DNA from 3 places in the Inquilinus sp. Marseille-Q2685 genome. Region 2 is predicted to be linked to each of the others. Evidence: riboswitches for the same ligand, from Rfam matches in the RefSeq annotation. Region 2 holds a riboswitch; each other region holds the start of a gene.

Region 1 (5,674 bases), on a different contig from region 2:
CTCCTGCAGGCGGTAGGCGCCGAGCAGCTGCGCCACCAGCACCGGCAGCGTCTCGTTGCCGTTGCCGCCGAACAGCGCGGCGGCGCCGAGATCGCCGAAGGCCAGGCCGGCCGCGATCGCCAGGGCGAAGCCGGCGGGCCGGCGCAGCAGCGGCCATTCGACCAGCCGAAGGCGGGCCCAGCCGGACAGGCCCAGGCTGTCGGCCAGCCGCCCGTGGCGATGCTGCGCCAGCTCGGCGGCGCCGACCAGCAGGCGCAGCACGAAGGGCAGGGCCATCAGCGCGTTGACCATGGCGACGATCGGCAGCGCCCAGCGCTGCAGGTCGGCGGTGCCGAGCAGCATGACGAACAGGCCGGCGCCGAGCGCCAGCGGCGGCACCACCAGCACCACGGTGCCGCTCAGCTCGAACAGCCGCGCCAGCCGCCGACGCCGGCGGCCGATGCGCAGCACGGCGATGCTGTGCGCCAGCGCCCAGCCCAGCACCAGGGCGAGCGTGGCGGCGCCGAGGGCGACGGCCAGGCTGCGCCCGGCGGCGTGCCACAAAGAGGGGCTGGACAGGATCGGCTTGCCGATGCCGCCCAGGCCTTCGACCAGGATCGCGACCAGCGGCAGCAGCACGAAGCCGGCGGCCAGGACCAGCACCGTCGCATCGATCGCACGGGCCGCCGCGGTCCGGCCGTCGCCGCGCAGCACCGGCCGGCCGACGCCGCCCTCGTCGGCGACCCGGCCGGTCAGCCGCATCGCCGCCAGCACCAGGAGCGCGCAGAGGGCGACCTGCAGCAGCGACAGGGCGACGGCGCGGCCGGGGTCGAAGTCGAAGCGCAGCGCCTGGTAGATCGCGATCTCGATGGTGGCCGAGGCCGGGCCGCCGCCGAGCGTCAGCACCACGGCGAAGCTGGTGAAGCACAGCAGGAAGATCAGGGCGGTCAGGCCGGGCAGCTGGCGCCGCAGCATCGGCCATTCGACCAGGCGGAACAGGTCGGCGCCGCGCAGCCCCAGCATCGACGCCAGGCGCCAGCTCTCGGCCGGGATCGTGCCCCAGGCCGAGAGCAGCACGCGCACGGCGAAGGGCATGTTGAAGAAGACGTGGGCCAGCAGGATGCCGGTCAGGCCGTAGATGTTCGGCCGGATGGTCAGCCCCAGCGCCGCGAACAGGTCGGCGAGCAGGCCGGAGCGGCCGAACACCGTCAGGATGCCGAAGGCGCCGGCCACCGCCGGCACGATCATCGGCAGGCCGAACAGGCGCAGCAGCAGGGTGCGGCCGGGAAAGCGGCGGCGCGACAGGGCGCGGGCGACCGGGATGGCGATGGCGACGCTGATCAGCGCCGACAGCCCGGCCTGCAGCGCCGTGAAGCGCAGCACCGACCAGAGATAGGGATCGGCCCAGACGGACAGCAGGTCGAACTCGGTGGCGGCGCGGATCAGGCCGGTCGCCGCGGTGGCGATCAGCGCCAGGATGGCGAGGAGCGCGAGGAGGCCGGGGAGCGATGCGATCCGATTCGCCGCAGGTTGGGTCCGCCACGGCGAACCCAACAGGCCGGCGCCGTCGCGGGATGTTGGGTTCGCGTGCCGCGAATCCAACCTACGCTGGCTCAACGGCTGGTCGCCTGCAGCCATTCGGCGATCCAGGCGGCGCGGTTGGCCGCGACCTCCTCCGGCGGATACAGCAGCGCCTTGGCCGGGGCCGGCAGCGCCTTGTAGGCGTCGGGCAGCCCGGCCTTCGGCGTCACCGCCGGGTACATCCACTGCGTCGTCGGCAGCAGGTCCTGGAAGGCCGGGCTCAGCATGAAGGCGAGGAATTTGTCGGCCAGTTCGGGATGCTTCGAGGAGGCGAGCTTGGCCGCGACCTCGACCTGCAGGTAGTTGCCCTCGCTGAACACCGCGGCGCCGACATTGCCGTCGTTCTCGGCGATCACGTGATAGGGCGGCGAGGTCAGGTAGCTGAAGGTCATCGGCACCTCGCCCTTGCGGAACAGGCCGTAGCTCTCGCTCCAGCCCGGGGTGACGGTGAGGATGCGCGGCTTCAGCTTCGCCCAGGCCTCCGGCGCCTTGTCGCCATAGACCTGCTTGACCCAGAGCAGCAGGCCGAGGCCCGGCGTGCTGGTGCGCGGATCCTGGATGGTCAGCTCAAGGTCGCTGCTCTCGACCAGGTCGTGCAGGCTCTTCGGCGGGTTCGGCACCTTCGTCTTGTCGTAGACGAAGGCGAAATAGCTCCAGTCGAAGGGCACGAAGACCGGGTCGGTCCAGGCGACCGGCAGCGACAAACCGTCCAGCGTCATGCCGTGCGGCGCGAACAGCCCGGTCGCCGCCGCCTCGGCGGTCAGGTTGGTGTCGAAGCCCAGCACGACATCGGCCTGGGTCGACTTGCCCTCCAGCTTCAGCCGCGACAGCAGGGCGACGCCGTCCTCGACCGAGGTGAACTCGACCGTGCAGCCGCATTCGGCCTCGAAGGCCTTCTTCACCTGCGGCCCCGGCCCCCATTCGGCGGTGAAGGATTCATAGGTGTAAACCTTGAGCACCGGGGTCTCGGCCGCGGCCGGCCCGGCGACGGCGGAGGTCAGGGCCGTCAGCAGGACGGCGGCAATCAGGCGCATCTTGTTCCTCCGCGGGGCGCAGCCGGGCGGAAAGGGAACCTGCCGATGCCTGAGGCGCCGTCTCGTTCTCCCTTCGCCGGCATGACCCGGATCAGGTTCGTCGGGTTGGCGCTGACACGCCTCTCAGCCCCCGTTCGGGCACCCCGGCAAGACGCGCGCATCATCGGGTCGAGCGACCGCCCTGTCAACGCGGGCCCGTTTGGTTGGAGCGACCATTTGGAGGTCTTGCGGCAAGGCATCCGATGGCACATGTCTCCTGCATGGCCGGGGAGGAGCCCATGAACGAGTGCGGACTTGTGGCCCTGCTCAGGACGATGAAGCCGTTGAACAAGGACTTCCCGGAGATCGACGATCCCGCGCCGGAGCCGGAGATCGTTTTTGTCGAAGATGATGCTCCTGATGACACCGATCTCACGGCGCGGTAAAATTCCGCAATTAACGCTAATTGGAGGTAAAAATGGCCGGTCCGCTCGCGATTGGTGAGGACGCGCCCGATTTCGAAGTCGAGACCACCGAGGGGCGGATCCGCTTCCACGACTGGCTCGGCTCGTCCTGGGGCGTGCTCTTCTCGCATCCCAAGGACTTCACCCCGGTGTGCACCACCGAGCTCGGCGCCGTGGCCAAGCTGAAGCCCGAATTCGACAAGCGCAACGTCAAGGTGATCGGCCTCAGCGCCGACCCGGTCGACCGGCATGAGAGCTGGGCCCAGGACATCAAGGAGACGCAAGGTGTCGCCCCGAACTTCCCGGTGATCGGCGATTCCGAGCTCGTCGTCTCCAAGCTCTACGGCATGCTGCCGGCCGATGCCGGCACCACCTCGGAAGGCCGCACCGCGGTCAACAACCAGACCGTGCGCAACGTCTACGTCATCGGGCCGGACAAGAAGATCAAGCTGGTGATCTCCTACCCGATGACCACCGGGCGCAACTTCGACGAGATCCTGCGGGTGATCGACTCGCTGCAGCTGACCGCCAAGCACAAGGTGGCGACGCCGGCCGACTGGAAGAACGGCGAGGACGTCATCATCGTCACCTCGGTCTCGGACGAGGAGGCGAAACAGAAGTTCCCGGCCGGCTTCAAGACCCTCAAGCCCTATCTCCGCACCGTTGCTCAGCCGCGCGACTGATGATCGCGTTCCCGGGCTCAGCCGAGCCCGGGAACCGTCTCCGGCGGCACCAGCCAGCTGGGATCGGGCCGCAGCCGGAACACGACGCGGCCGACGATGTGATCGAGCGGGATATCCCCCAACTGCGCAGAGCGGCTGTCGTCGGCATAGTCGCGATTGTCTCCCAAGACATATATGGCTCCTGCTGCAACTGCCGTCTCCGGAATCTCGTCGAAACGGCCGGGTGTAGGGGATTCCGCGACTTCATAAGATAGGCCCTCCGGGAGCGTCTCGGAGTATACGCTCAAAGTTTCCCATCGCTCGGGAACTTGCCTTCTGATCGTCCCTTGAGGAGCCCGGGCAACTCTGATGCCGTTCAGGGTCAGCTGTCCCGAATTCACGGCGATCTTGTCTCCCGGCAGGCCAATCACGCGAAACATCGCCTTGCCATCGCCATCCGGTCGCCTGAAGACGACGACCTCGCCCCGCTTCGGCAACTGTCCGGCCGTCCGCAGGTCGGCAAGGACGGCATCGTCGACTTCCAGTTCCGGATCATCGCTCCGCTGGCGACACGCAAGATGTCGATCGGAATTCCGGCCTGAGAGAAGCGCGCGATGATGGCTGCGCTATCAAGTTTGGCTTGAGGCGGGGCCGATTGGCTGGAGCGTGCGGATAGCGACAGGCCCGCGGAGCCAAGGAGAAGCAGTGCCGCACGGCGTCCGACCATGGCCTCCGGTCCCAATAGCGATCTCAATCACAGATGATGGCGGAGAGCTGATTTGATGTCATCTCGCCTCCCGGGCTCAGCTGAGCTCGGGCCTTTCCGTCATCGGCCCAGCAGCTCCTTCGCCATCATCATGTGCACGCCCTTGCAGCCGTTCACCGTCTGGGTGATCCGCAGGTCGCCGGCTAGGCTGCACAGGGTGTAGGCGTCCTCGCGCGACAGGCCGGCGGTCTCGCCGAGCAGCCGGATCATGTCGCGCAGCGCCATCTCGGCGCAGCGGTCGAGGTCGGGGTCCATCCCCATGGTGATGTGGTGGGTCGGCGTCTCGGCGCGGGGATAGGTGAAGCCGAGATCGTCGCGGACGATCAGCTGGAAGGTGCCCTGCAGCGCCGTCTCGATCGCGGTGACGCAGACCTCGCCGTCGCCCTGGGCGCCGTGGCCGTCGCCGCAGGAGAACAGGGCGCCGTCGGTGAACACTGGCAGGTAGAGGGTGGTGCCGGCCACCAGCTCCTTGTTGTCGATGTTGCCGGCATGGGCGCGCGGCTGGATCGAGCTGATCCGGCCCCAGCCCTTCGGCGGTGCCACGCCCATGACGCCGAAGAAGGGCCGGAGCGGCAGGTCCAGCCCCCAGGGCAGGCGCGCGGTGCCGCGCCCGGCGTCGAGCGGGATGTTGAGGAGGCGCGAATCCTCGAAGTCATAGGGCAGGGTGCCGGCCAGCGGCCGGATTACGTTGTAGCCCCAGTCCTGGCGCAGCGAGACGTCGAGGATCCGCACCTCCAGCACCCGGCCAGGCTTGGCGCCGCGGACCGCGACCGGGCCGGTCAGGATGTGGCCCGGCGTCGAACGGTCGCAGCGCTGGTGGATCTCGTGGAGCTCGGGCGGGATATGGAAATCGCCATTGGGCAGCACCTCCGGCCCTCCGGTCACGGTGTCGATCACGACCGTGTCGCCGCTGTCGACCGTCAGCACCGGCTCTCGCGTCGCGTCGAAATAGCCCCAGGCACAGGTCTCGGCCGACGCGGGCACATGGTGTCGCGACATGATCGGGTCCCCTCCGGTGGAGCCGACACGCTCGTCTCTTTCGGTTGCCGGTTCAACCCTTCACGGCGCCGGCGGTCAGCCCCTGCACCAGATAGCGCTGGATCACGGCGAAGAAGATGCAGACCGGGATCAGCGCCAGCACCGAGGCCGCGGTCATCTGCCCCCAGTCGACGCCGAACTTGGCGACGAAGGTCGACAGGCCGACCGCAA
Region 2 (5,674 bases):
AGACCGAAGGCGCGGGCGAAGGAGCCGCCGAGCGCGATCTCCTCGATTCCCTCGGACGTGGTGAACAGCAGCAGCGCGTCCGGCCGGCAGGCGGCCGGCCAGCCGCCGCAATGGGCGGCGGCCAGCTGCGCCGTCAGGGCGCCGAAGCTGATGCCGCTCCAGCCCACCGTGCCGCGGCTGGTCTGCCGGGCCCAGCGGGTCAGGATGCCGACCTCGCGCACCGCCGCCGACAGGTGGTCCAGCGCGCCGAGCGGCGTCGACGCCACCATCGGCTCGCCGGCATAGGTGCCCGGCCGCTTGCGCCTCCCGTGCCAGGGCGCCTCCACCAGCACCACGCGGAGGCCGCGGCGGACCAGGGATTCGATCTCGCTCAGCGGCCCGCGCAGATGGTCCGGCTCCATGCAGACGCCGTGCAGGTGGATCACCGTCGGCGGGTCGACCGCGTCGCTCGGGGTGAACACCCGGGCCCAGCACGGGCTCTCCGCCGCCGGGTCGGGCGTCGGGAAGGTCAGCCAGTGGTCGGTGCCCAGCTCGCTCGGCAGCCGCCGGGTCTCGGCGACGGCCGGCATCCGCTCGGGCAGCCGGTAGGCGTTCTCCGGATCGGCCAGCCGGGCGCCGTGCCGGGCCTCGACCTCGTCCTCGGTCGGGATCGCCCAGCGGCAGGCCGGGATCTTGCGGTTGTTGCCGAACAGCGCGAAGCGCAGCCGGCTGGTGGTCAGGGCCGAGGCGGCATCGAGGCGCGCCTCCTCCGCCGCCACCGCATCGGCCAGGGGCGCGGTGGTGGAGAACAGCAGGCGCTGCCACTCCGCCTCGGCCTGGCGGTGCTGCTCGGCCAGGCGGGCGACGTCGCGCAGGGTCCGACCCAGCCAGACCGGCCGCTTGCCCAGCGCGTCGGGCGGGATCGCCAGCTCGGCGCAGAAGCGGCGCAGGTCGCCGTCGGAAACGATGGCCGCGGCCAGGCTGCGCGAGGCCGGCAGGAACCAGCCGCGCAGCAGGGCCAGCGACATGCCGTCGAACCAGGGCCGCGCCACCAGCCGGCCCAGGGGCGTGCGCATCAGCCGCATCAGGTCCGGCCGCGGCTTCAGCCGCACCGGCCCGGGGCCGCGCCGGCGCTGCGCCCGCTGCCGGGCCGACAGGTGCAGCACCCGCCGCAGCTCCGGCCATTCGATCAGGTTGTCGGCCTCCTCCAGCGTCGCCCAGCGCGCCTGGGCGGCGTCGTCGCCGGCCACCGGCTCGCCCGACCGCCACTCGGCCTCGACGTCGATGATGGTGTAGTGCCACTCGACCCCGCCCTCGGCGTCGCGGTGGATCGAATCGACCGCGGTGACGATGCCGATGGCCTCGGCCTCGACCCCGGCCTCCTCGCGGGTCTCGCGCAGCGCCGCCTCGAACAGGGTCTCGCCCAGCTCCTGGCTGCCGCCGGGGATGCTCCACTGCCCGGCCTGGGGCGCCTTGCCGCGCTGGATCAGCAGCAGCCTGTCGTCGCGCCAGACCACGGCGCCGACCCCGATCTTCGGCCGATCCATGTGGGATGCGGTGCGGCTGTCCTCCGGCATCGGCCTACTGGAACGCCACTTCGGCGAAGCTGCGCAGCTTGCGGCTGTGCAGCTGCTCCAGGCCCAGCTCGCGCAGCCGCTCCATGGCGCGGATGCCGATCTGCAGGTGCTGACCGACCTGCTGCTTGTAGAAGGCGTCGGCCATGCCGGGCAGCTTCAGCTCGCCGTGCAGCGGCTTGTCGGAGACGCAGAGCAGCGTGCCGTAGGGCACCCGGAAGCGGAAGCCGTTGGCGGCGATGGTCGCGCTCTCCATGTCCAGCGCGATGGCGCGGCTCTGGCTGAAGCGCTGCACCGGCTCGCGATAGTCGCGCAGCTCCCAGTTGCGGTTGTCGATGGTGGCGACCGTGCCGGTGCGCATCACGCTCTTCAGTCCGTAGCCGGAAAGGCCGGTGATCTCGCCGACCGCGCGCTCCAGCGCCACCTGGATCTCGGCCAGGGCCGGCACCGGCACCCAGACCGGCAGGTCGGCGTCCAGCACATGATCCTCGCGGACATAGCCGTGGGCCAGGACGTAGTCGCCCAGCTTCTGGGTGTTCCTGAGGCCGGCGCAATGGCCCAGCATGATCCAGGCATGCGGCCGCAGCACCGCGATGTGGTCGGTGATGGTCTTGGCGTTGGACGGGCCGACGCCGATGTTGACCATGGTGATGCCGGAATGGTCCGGCCGGGTCAGGTGGTAGGCCGGCATCTGCGGCAGCCGCGCCGCCGGGGTGCCGCGGGCCCGCCCGCCGGGCATGGTGACGCGGTCGCCCGGCTCGATGAAGGCGTCGTAGCCGCCACCGTCACCCTGCATCAGCTCATAAGCGATGCGGATGAACTCGTCGATGTAGAATTGGTAGTTCGTGAACAGGACGAAGTTCTGGAAGTGCTCGCAGCCGGTGGCGGTGTAGTGCTTCAGCCGGAACAGCGAATAATCCGCCCGCGGCGCCGTGAACAGGGCCAGCGGGTGCGGCTCGTCCGGCGGGATCACGGCAGTGCCGTTGACGATGCTGTCGTCCATCATCGCCAGGTCCGGCAGGTCGAACACCGCCCGCATGTGCAGCATGCGCTCGCGGGTCAGGTCGCCCTCGACATGCATGCCGTCGGGGAAGGCGAAATGGATCGGGATCGGCGTGTCGCTGACCCCGACCTCGACCGGGACGTGGTGATTGTGGATCAGCTGGCCGATCTGCTCGGTCAGGTAGCGGTGGAACAGCGACGGCCGGGTGATGGTGGTGGAGAAGGTGCCCGGCCGGTCGACGAAGCCGTAGGACAGGCGCGTGTCGGCCCGGCTGAAATCCTCCACCCGGACCGTGAGGTAGGGATAGCAGGCGCGCACCCGCCTCGCCGGCTCCTCGCCGCGGGAATAGGCGCGGAAGGCGTCACGCAGCAGGCCGGTGTTGGCGTCGTAGATCGCGTGCAGCCGGGCCACCGCCTCGGCCGCGTCGCGGAACTGCTCGGGGGCGAAGGTCTGGGCGGTCTTGCTCATGCCTCGACTCCCATCAGCGACCGGCCGAACTGGTCGGCGTCGAAGGGTCGCAGGTCGTCGATGCTCTCGCCGACGCCGATCGCGTGCACCGGCAGGCCGAAGCGCTCGGCCAGCGCCACCAGAACGCCGCCGCGGGCGCTGCCGTCCAGCTTGGTCAGGATCAGGCCGGTGACCGAGACCATGTCGCGGAACACCTCGACCTGGCTGTGCGCGTTCTGGCCGGTGGTGGCGTCCAGCACCAGCAGCACGTCGTGCGGCGCCTCGGGGTCGATCTTCTTCAGCACGCGGACGATCTTGGCCAGCTCGGCCATCAGATTGTCCTTGTTCTGCAGCCGGCCGGCGGTGTCGATCAGCAGCACGTCGCGGCCCTCGGCCCGGGCCCGGGTCAGCGCGTCGAAGGCCAGGCCGGCGGCGTCGGCGCCGGGATTGGCCGTGACCACCGGGCAGCCGGAGCGCTCGCCCCAGACCTGCAGCTGATGCACCGCGGCGGCGCGGAAGGTGTCGCCGGCCGCGATCATCACGGAGCGGCCTTCCTCCCGCCACTGCTTGGCCAGCTTGCCGATGGTCGTGGTCTTGCCGGTGCCGTTCACCCCGACCACCAGTACCACCTGCGGCTTCCGGCCGGGCGAAAGGGTCAGGGGCCTGGCCACCGGGCGCAGGATCTGCGCCACATGGTCGGCCAAGGCGCGCCGGACCTCGTCGCCCGACACCTCCTTGCCGAAGCGGGTCCGGGCCAGCTCGGCGGTCAGCTTGGCGGCGGTGGCCGGGCCCAGATCGGCCTGGATCAGCAGCTCCTCCAGCTCCTCCAGCGTCGCATCGTCCAGCTTGCGCTTGGTGAAGATGCTGGTGATGCCTTCGGTCAGCTTGGCGGAGGAGCGCGAGAGCCCCTCCTTCAGTCGGGTGAACCACCCTTTTTTTGGCGCCCCTGCGCCGTTATCGGTCATCGGGTCTGTCATGCGCGCTTCTTAACACGCCGTGTGTGACCTCCGTAAGTCGGCCGGGCGCGGGGCAGGGGTGCCCTGGGGCGGGTCACAAAAAAGGGGTTGCAACCCGCCCGCCTCCGGGACTGAAATGGCGGCATCGGCTGGGGTGCCCGTCGTCATGGCGGGCTGAGATCATACCCATCGAACCTGACCTGGATCATGCCAGCGGAGGGAGCCTGAGATGACCGGCATTCCGATTCCGTCCCTTTTGCAGGCCGACTCCGTCGGCCCGACGCCTTTGCGCGGCGCAAGACCGCGCGTCGCCGTCATCGGCGCCGGGGTCAACGGCCTGGCCATCGGCTGGCGCCTGGCCCGCGCCGGCTGCCCCGTCGACGTCTATGACCGCGGGCCGGTCGGACGCGAGGCCAGCTGGGCCGCCGCCGGCATGCTCGCCGCCGGGCTCGAGGCCGAGCCGGGGGAGGAGGCGCTGTTCGGCTTGTGCCGCCGCGCCCAGGAGCTCTGGCCCGGCTTCGCCCGGGAGGTCGAGGCCGCGTCGGCCCGGCCCGTGGGCTATCGCGACGAGGGCACGCTGGCCGTGGCCCTGACCCGCGACGACGCGGCGGAGCTGCGCTTCTCCGCCGATTACCAGGCGAAGCTCGGGGTCGAGCTGAACTGGCTGACCGGCGCCGAGCTGCTGCGGCGCGAGCCGATGCTGCGGCCCGGCCTCGCCGCCGCGGTGCACAGCCCGGCCGACCATCAGGTCGACAACCGGTGGCTGGTCCCGGCCCTGGCCGAGGCGCTGCGCCGCGCCGGCGGCGGGCTGCACGACCATGCGGCGGTCGAGTCCGTCATCCTGGACCACGGCCGCGCCGGCGGCGTGGTGGTGGCCGGCGAGGTGCTTTCGGCCGATGCCGTGGTGCTGGCCGCCGGCGCCTGGTCGGGCGGCATCCCGGGGATCCCGCGTGAGGCGCTGCCGCCGGTGCGGCCGGTGAAGGGCCAGATGCTGGCGCTGCAGATGGACCCGGCGGCGCCGCTGCTGCGCCATGTGCTGTGGGCCGGCAAGGCCTATCTGGTGCCGCGGCTGGACGGCCGGCTGATCGTCGGCGCCACGGTGGAGGAGCGCGGCTTCGACACCACCGTCACCGCCGGCGGCATGCTGTCGCTGCTCGACGCCGCCTGGCGGGCCCTGCCGGGGATCGAGGAGCTGCCGCTGATCGAGAGCTGGGCCGGGCTGCGCCCCGGCAGCCGCGACGACGCGCCGGTGCTCGGCCCCTCGGCGATCGAGGGGCTGGTCTTCGCCACCGGCCATCACCGCAACGGCATCCTGTTGCTGCCGGCGACGGTCGAGGCGGTGGCCGGCACCATCCTCGACGGCCGCCTGCCGGAGGCGGCGGAGCCGTTCCGGATCGACCGCTTCACCCGGATCGCGGAGGCGGCGCAATGAGCGTGCCAGGGACCGTCAATGTGAACGGAGAGGCGGAGGCCGTGGCCGGGCTCAGCGTGCTCGACCTGCTGCTGGCCAAGGGCATCGACCCGGCGGCGCGCGGCACCGCCGTGGCACTCAACGACGCCGTGCTGCCGCGCGCCCGCTGGCCGGAGCATCGCCTGGCGGCCGGCGACCGGGTCGAGATCGTCCGCCCGTTCCAGGGCGGCTGAGGAGAGTACCGAGATGCAGGACCCCTTCATCATCGCCGGCGTGGCGCTGCGCTCGCGCCTGTTCATCGGCA
Region 3 (5,674 bases), 140 kb from region 2:
CGAGCTGGGCGTCGCCTTCGACTACCGGCGCAAGCTCAACATCCGCTCCTCCGGCGTGCAGCAGCAGACGGTCAACCTGTCGGGCGGCAACCAGCAGAAGGTGGTGCTGAGCAAGTGGCTGTTCGCGGGGCCTGAGGTGCTGATCCTCGACGAGCCGACCCGCGGCATCGACGTCGGCGCCAAATACGAGATCTACACGATCATCAACCAGCTGGTGGCGTCCGGGAAGGGCGTCATCGTGATCTCGTCGGAGATGCCCGAGCTGCTGGGCATGTCCGACCGGATCTACGTCATGAACGAGGGCCGCATCGTCGCCGAGATGCCGGCCCAGGAAGCCTCCCAGGAAAACATCATGCGGGCGATCATGCGCTCGAGAGAACGGGTCTAAGGAAGCACGGCCATGGCCACCGAAACGACCGCCCTGCAGACTCGCGCGAACCAGCGGATCGGCGAGTTCCTGAAGCACAACATCCGCGAATACGCGATGCTGCTGTCGCTCGTCGCGATCATGATCATCTTCCAGGTCGCGACCGACGGCCGGCTGTTCACGCCGCTGAACCTCAGCAACCTGATCCAGCAGAACGCCTATGTCATCGTGCTGGCCTTCGGCATGCTGCTGGTGATCGTCAGCGGCCATATCGATCTGTCGGTCGGGTCGGTCGCGGGCTTCGTCGGCGCGGTCGGCGGCGCGCTGATGGTGTGGCAGGGCGTCGACCCCTGGCTCTCGGCCATCGCCTGCCTGGCGCTGGGCGCCGCGATCGGCTCGGTCCAGGGCTATTTCATCGCCTATCGCAAGATCCCGTCCTTCATCGTCACCCTGGCGGGCATGCTGGCCTTCCGCGGCCTCTGCATCATGGTGCTGGCCGGCGAGCGTGCCGGGCCGGTGCCCGCCGACTTCCAGAAGATGTCCTCGGGCTTCATCGCCGAGCTGTTCGGCTCGATGCCGGAGCTGTTCTCGGGCAACGGCAAGGTCTGGATCACGACGCTGCTGATCAGCCTGGCCGTGCCGCTGATCCTGGTCTGGTTCAACGTCAAGAAGCGGCGCAACGAGATCCAGCACGGGGTGGAGCAGGAGCCGCTGCTGTTCTTCGTGATCAAGAACGTGGCGACTCTGGTGGCGCTGGCCGGGCTCGGCTACCTGCTGGCCACCTATAACGGCCTGCCCAACATCCTGATCCTGATGGGCGTGCTGGTCGTGCTCTACGCCTTCGTCACCACCCGCACCACGCTCGGCCGCCGCATCTACGCGGTCGGCGGCAACGAGAAGGCGGCCAAGCTGTCCGGCATCAACACCGAGAAGCTGGTGTTCCTGACCTTCGTCAACATGGGGGTACTGGCGGCGCTGGCCGGGCTGATCACCACGGCGCGCCTGACCTCGGCGACGCCGCAGGCCGGCAACCAGTACGAGCTCGACGCCATCGCCGCCTGCTTCATCGGCGGCGCCTCGGCCTCGGGCGGCGTCGGCAAGATTACCGGCGTGGGGATCGGCGCCTTCATCATGGGCGTGATGAACAACGGCATGTCGATCCTCGGCCTCGGCATCGACCTGCAGATGGTGATCAAGGGCCTGGTTCTGCTCGCCGCCGTCGCCTTCGACGTCTACAACAAGAACAAGGTCGGCTGAGCACAACGCTGCTCCAGTCCGAAGGCGGGCGTCCGGTGTCCGGCGCCCGCCTTTTCTGTTCCAGTCACCCCCACCAGCGGTGGAAATGGTGCAGGGGCCCGTGGCCGCCGCCGACCGACAGGCGGTCGGCCGCGGCCAGCGCTCCGGTCAGGTAGTCCTTCGCCTCGCGCACCGCCGTCTCCAGGTTCGGCCGCTGCGGCAGCAGGGCCGCGATGGCCGAGGACAGGGTGCAGCCGGTGCCGTGGGTGTTGCGGGTGGCGATCCGCGGCGCCGCGAGCGTCAGCGACCCGGCTGCACTCAGCAGCAGATCCGGGCTCTCCGCCTCCTCCAGATGGCCGCCCTTCAGCAGCACGGCCCGGGGCCCCAGCGCCAGCAGCGCCGCGGCGATTTCCGGCATCTCGTCCCGGCTCTCGGCCGGCGCGCGGCCCAGCAGGTCGGCGGCCTCCGGCAGGTTCGGGGTGATGACGGTCGCGAGCGGCAGCAGCTCCTCGCGCAGCGCCGCCACGGCATCCGTGTCCAGCAGCCGGTCGCCGCTCTTCGCCACCATCACCGGGTCGACCACCACCTGGGTCAGCCCGTGCCGGCGCAGCGCCTCGGCCACGGCGCGCACGATCTCGCCGGTCGCCAGCATGCCGATCTTGACCGCGTCGATCCGGACATCGGCCAGCAGGCAGTCGATCTGCTTCGCGACGAAGGCCGGCGGCACCAGCTCCACCGCCTGCACCCCGCGGGTGTTCTGGGCGACCAGGGCGGTGATCACGGCACAGCCATAGGCGCCGAGGGCCGAGAAGGCCTTCAGGTCCGCCTGGATGCCGGCGCCGCCCGAGGGATCGGTGCCCGCGATGGTCAGCACGTTGGGGATCATCGCGGCCTCCGCCCTTCGGCCACCGCCGCGGCGATCGCCCGGGCCGCCGCCTCGGGGGCGGGCGCGGCGCAGATGGCCGAGACCACGGCGACGCCGTCGGCCCCGGCCGCGATCACGTCCGCGGTCCGGGCCGCGTCGATGCCGCCGATGCCGACGGCCGGCAGCGGCACCAGCCGGCGCAGCGCCCGGAAGCCGTCGACCCCGATCGGCGGCCGCGCGCCCACCTTGGTGGTGGTCGCGAAGACCGGGCCGATGCCGGCGTAGTCGGCGACGGCCGGATCCACCGCCCGCGCCTCGGCCGCGTCATGCACGGTGACGCCGACGATGCGGCCGGGGCCTAGGAGGCGCCGCGCCGTCGCCGCCGGCATGTCGCGGTCGCCGAGATGGACGCCGTCCGCGCCCACCGCCAGGGCCACGTCGACCCGGTCGTTGATCACCAGGGGCACGCCATGCGGCGCCAGCACCGCCTGCAGCGCCCCGGCCGCGGCGATCAGCGCCCGGGTGGTGGCGTCGGGGTCGCGCATCTGCACGATGGTGACACCGCCCCGCGCCGCCGCCGCGGCCACTTCGGCCACGCCGCGCGGCCCGCTCAGCCGCGTGTCGGTGACGAGATAGACCGACAGGTCGAAGCACCGCCTCGGTTCCGTTGCCTCTGCAGCCGCAGCCATTCCGCTCCTCCTCCGGCGAAGGGCGGTCGGCGATCGATCCTCAGGGATCGGGGCCCGGGCGGGCATCGCGTGACGGCTCCCTTCGCTGGCATGACCCAGATCAGGTTCGACGGGTATGATCTCAGCCCGTTTCCGGGCACCCCGTGTCACTTCCGCGCCCAGGCTCGCAGGCCGGGGCGGCCGGTGTCAAGCGCACCGGCCGGGCGGTTCACTCCGGCCGCTCGAAGTGGAATTGCGGCGCCGCGGTGCGGAAGGGCAGGCGGGCGCCCTCCGGCATCAGGAAGGCGTGCTCCCGCCGGATCGACAGCACGTCGCAGGCGCCGTCGGTGATGACCAGGATCGGCGCGTCGCGCGGGGAGCCGGCGTCGCCCTCCCGCCGGGCGATGGCCGGCTGCAGCACCGTGCCGCCGCGGCCGCGGACCTCCACCCGCTGCAGCAGCGTCTCCGGCGGCAGGAAGCCCATGTCGTGGACCCCGGCGTCGCATTGCACGACGCGCACCAGCGGCACCTCGCGGCTGATGGCGTAGCTGGCGATGGCCCCCAGCGCCCGGGCCAGCAGCCGCGGCGGCATCGAGCCCGAGGTGTCCAGCACAGCGCCGAAGGTGCGGGCGGCCAGCCGTTCCTCCGGGCGCAGCCAGACCGGCCGCGGGATGTCGGGCGTGGCCGCCTGCCGCCGGCTGGCCCGGGCGAAGCTGCGCCGGCTGTCCAGCGGCGGGAAGAAGGTGTCCAGCCAGTGGCCCAGCCGGACGTCCCAGGGGATCGGCGGGTGCTGGATCGCGCGGATCTCTTCGACCAGCTCGCCGGGCAGATCGCCGCGTCCGGTGCCGGCCAGGTGCAGGTCCAGTCCCTCGGCCAGCGCGCGGCGATAGAAGGCGTCGAGGTCGGTGCCCGGCCCGGTCCACCAGGCCGGCGGGCGGTTCCCCAGCATGTCGACCTTGCCCTTGCCACGCAGGGTGCGGGCCTTGTTCAGCCGCCGGATCAGCCGCAAGTCGCGGGTGATCCGGTCGTAGATCGCCTCGGCTGATTCGCGTTCGAAGCCCAGTTCCGGGTCCAGCAGCAGGGTGTCGAAAGGCACCTCGCCGACGCCCATCTCGACCAGCCAGCCATTGATCACGTAGTCGCAGGCGACGTTCCACAGGAAAGGATCGCGGCCCTGGCGGCGCGGCTCGTGCCGCAGCCCGACATGCAGCAGCTCATGCGCCATGACGAATTTCAGCCCCTCATAGGTCCAGGGCAGCTTCGGGTTCAGGTAGATCCGCCGCAGCTCGGTGTCGACGGCGGCGACGGCGATGTCCAGCTGCCGGCACAGCGCCTCGTCCTCGACGATTTCGAAGGTCGCCGCCAGCGCGGCCAGCAGCGGATAGCCGGCGATGAACCAGGCGCGGGCGCGCTCGGCCGGCGAATTCGGGTTGCGCTTCGGCCCGGCCAGGCCGCGCGCGGCGGTGCCGGCCGCCTCGATCGCGTCGGCGACGCTGCGGCGGATGGCGGTGGCCAGCCCCTCCTCCCGGTTCCGCCGCAACGCCGGCGTCAGCGGCGGGGCGTCGGCGGCGATGATCCAGCCGGGCTCTCCCGCGCCGGCGATGCCCAGCCGCGGCTGCGCCGCCAGCGCGGCCGGATTCTCGGCCAGCCAGCGCGCCAGCTCCGCCACGTCGCGGCCCGGCGGCTGCGCCGGCCAGGGCAGGCTCTCGGGGCGGCGGCCGATGCCCAGCGGGCGCAGGAACTCGGCCGCGACCAGCCCGCAGGCGGTTCGCCAAGCCTCGTCCGGGCGGGCCGGATCGACATGGTTCAGGTGCTCGTGCAGCAGCGCCTGGGCCAGGACATGGGCCCATTCGGCCGGATCGGCCCGGCGCCAGACATTGGCCTCGATCGTCAGCAGCGGCTTGCCGCTGGGGCGGTGGCGCGACAGGGCCAGCCGGACGAAGCCGTCGGGCGGGAAGGGGCGGGACGGGCGCGCCGGCCGCCACTCCGACCCGTCGACCAGCCAGGCGAACAGCGGATGGTCGCCCAGCAGGGCGCAGCCGGCGGCGATGGCGCGCAGGTTCTCCTTCGGCGGCTCCCGCGTCCTGGCCATGGCGTCAGCCCGCCCGCTGCGCCGCCAGCCGCGGCAGGGCGCGCGCCAGCTCGATCGTGTACCAGGCCGGCAGGGCGGCGCCGCTCTCGGTCTCGGTCACCACCAGCTGCGCCAGCTCGGTCGAGATCCGCGCCAGGGTCACGATCAGCTCCTTCGCGCGGTTGGCCAGCTGCCGCGCCTCACGGCCGGCGGCGGCCTCGTCTTCCGGCAGCTCCTTGATCAGCCGGTCGCGCAGCTGCTGCACCAGGAAGTACAGGATGTCCCGCTCCTCCGGCTTCTCCGGCCAGCCGCGGTCGCCCTTCAGGATCGCCGACAGATCGTGTGCCCGCTCGCGCAGCTTGGCGAAGGCGGTGAACTGCTGGGCATGCGCCGGGGTCAGCAGGCCGCTGGCCAGCACCTTGATCTCCTCCAGCGTGATGCCCGGACCATAGGCGTGCAGGGCGCGG

What was found. Region 2 has a riboswitch for thiamine pyrophosphate ahead of thiO (glycine oxidase ThiO). Riboswitches for the same ligand answer to the same signal wherever they lie in the genome.
Region 1: linked by a shared signal. The riboswitch ahead of thiB (thiamine ABC transporter substrate binding subunit) and the one ahead of thiO (glycine oxidase ThiO) in region 2 are both predicted to bind thiamine pyrophosphate.
Region 3: linked by a shared signal. The riboswitch ahead of thiE (thiamine phosphate synthase) and the one ahead of thiO (glycine oxidase ThiO) in region 2 are both predicted to bind thiamine pyrophosphate.

Annotation. Positions count from the first base shown of each region.
Region 1 is NZ_CAKAKL010000001.1:484,494-490,167, reverse strand. It holds gene thiP (thiamine/thiamine pyrophosphate ABC transporter permease) at 1-1,533, opposite strand, end outside; gene thiB (thiamine ABC transporter substrate binding subunit) at 1,593-2,594, opposite strand; TPP riboswitch at 2,646-2,750, opposite strand; gene LG391_RS02265 (hypothetical protein) at 2,873-3,019, shown strand; gene LG391_RS02260 (peroxiredoxin) at 3,052-3,720, shown strand; gene lepB (signal peptidase I) at 3,738-4,214, opposite strand; gene LG391_RS02250 (acetamidase/formamidase family protein) at 4,526-5,464, opposite strand; gene LG391_RS02245 (carbohydrate ABC transporter permease) at 5,517-5,674, opposite strand, start outside.
Region 2 is NZ_CAKAKL010000006.1:141,652-147,325, reverse strand. It holds gene LG391_RS24605 (NUDIX hydrolase) at 1-1,526, opposite strand, end outside; gene LG391_RS24600 (AMP nucleosidase) at 1,561-3,024, opposite strand; gene ftsY (signal recognition particle-docking protein FtsY) at 3,021-3,968, opposite strand; TPP riboswitch at 4,100-4,198, shown strand; gene thiO (glycine oxidase ThiO) at 4,189-5,391, shown strand; gene thiS (sulfur carrier protein ThiS) at 5,388-5,603, shown strand; gene LG391_RS24580 (thiazole synthase) at 5,617-5,674, shown strand, end outside.
Region 3 is NZ_CAKAKL010000006.1:276,953-282,626, reverse strand. It holds gene mmsA (multiple monosaccharide ABC transporter ATP-binding protein) at 1-388, shown strand, start outside; gene mmsB (multiple monosaccharide ABC transporter permease) at 401-1,624, shown strand; gene thiD (bifunctional hydroxymethylpyrimidine kinase/phosphomethylpyrimidine kinase) at 1,689-2,489, opposite strand; gene thiE (thiamine phosphate synthase) at 2,486-3,157, opposite strand; TPP riboswitch at 3,216-3,311, opposite strand; gene LG391_RS25240 (VWA-like domain-containing protein) at 3,366-5,228, opposite strand; gene LG391_RS25235 (ATP-binding protein) at 5,233-5,674, opposite strand, start outside.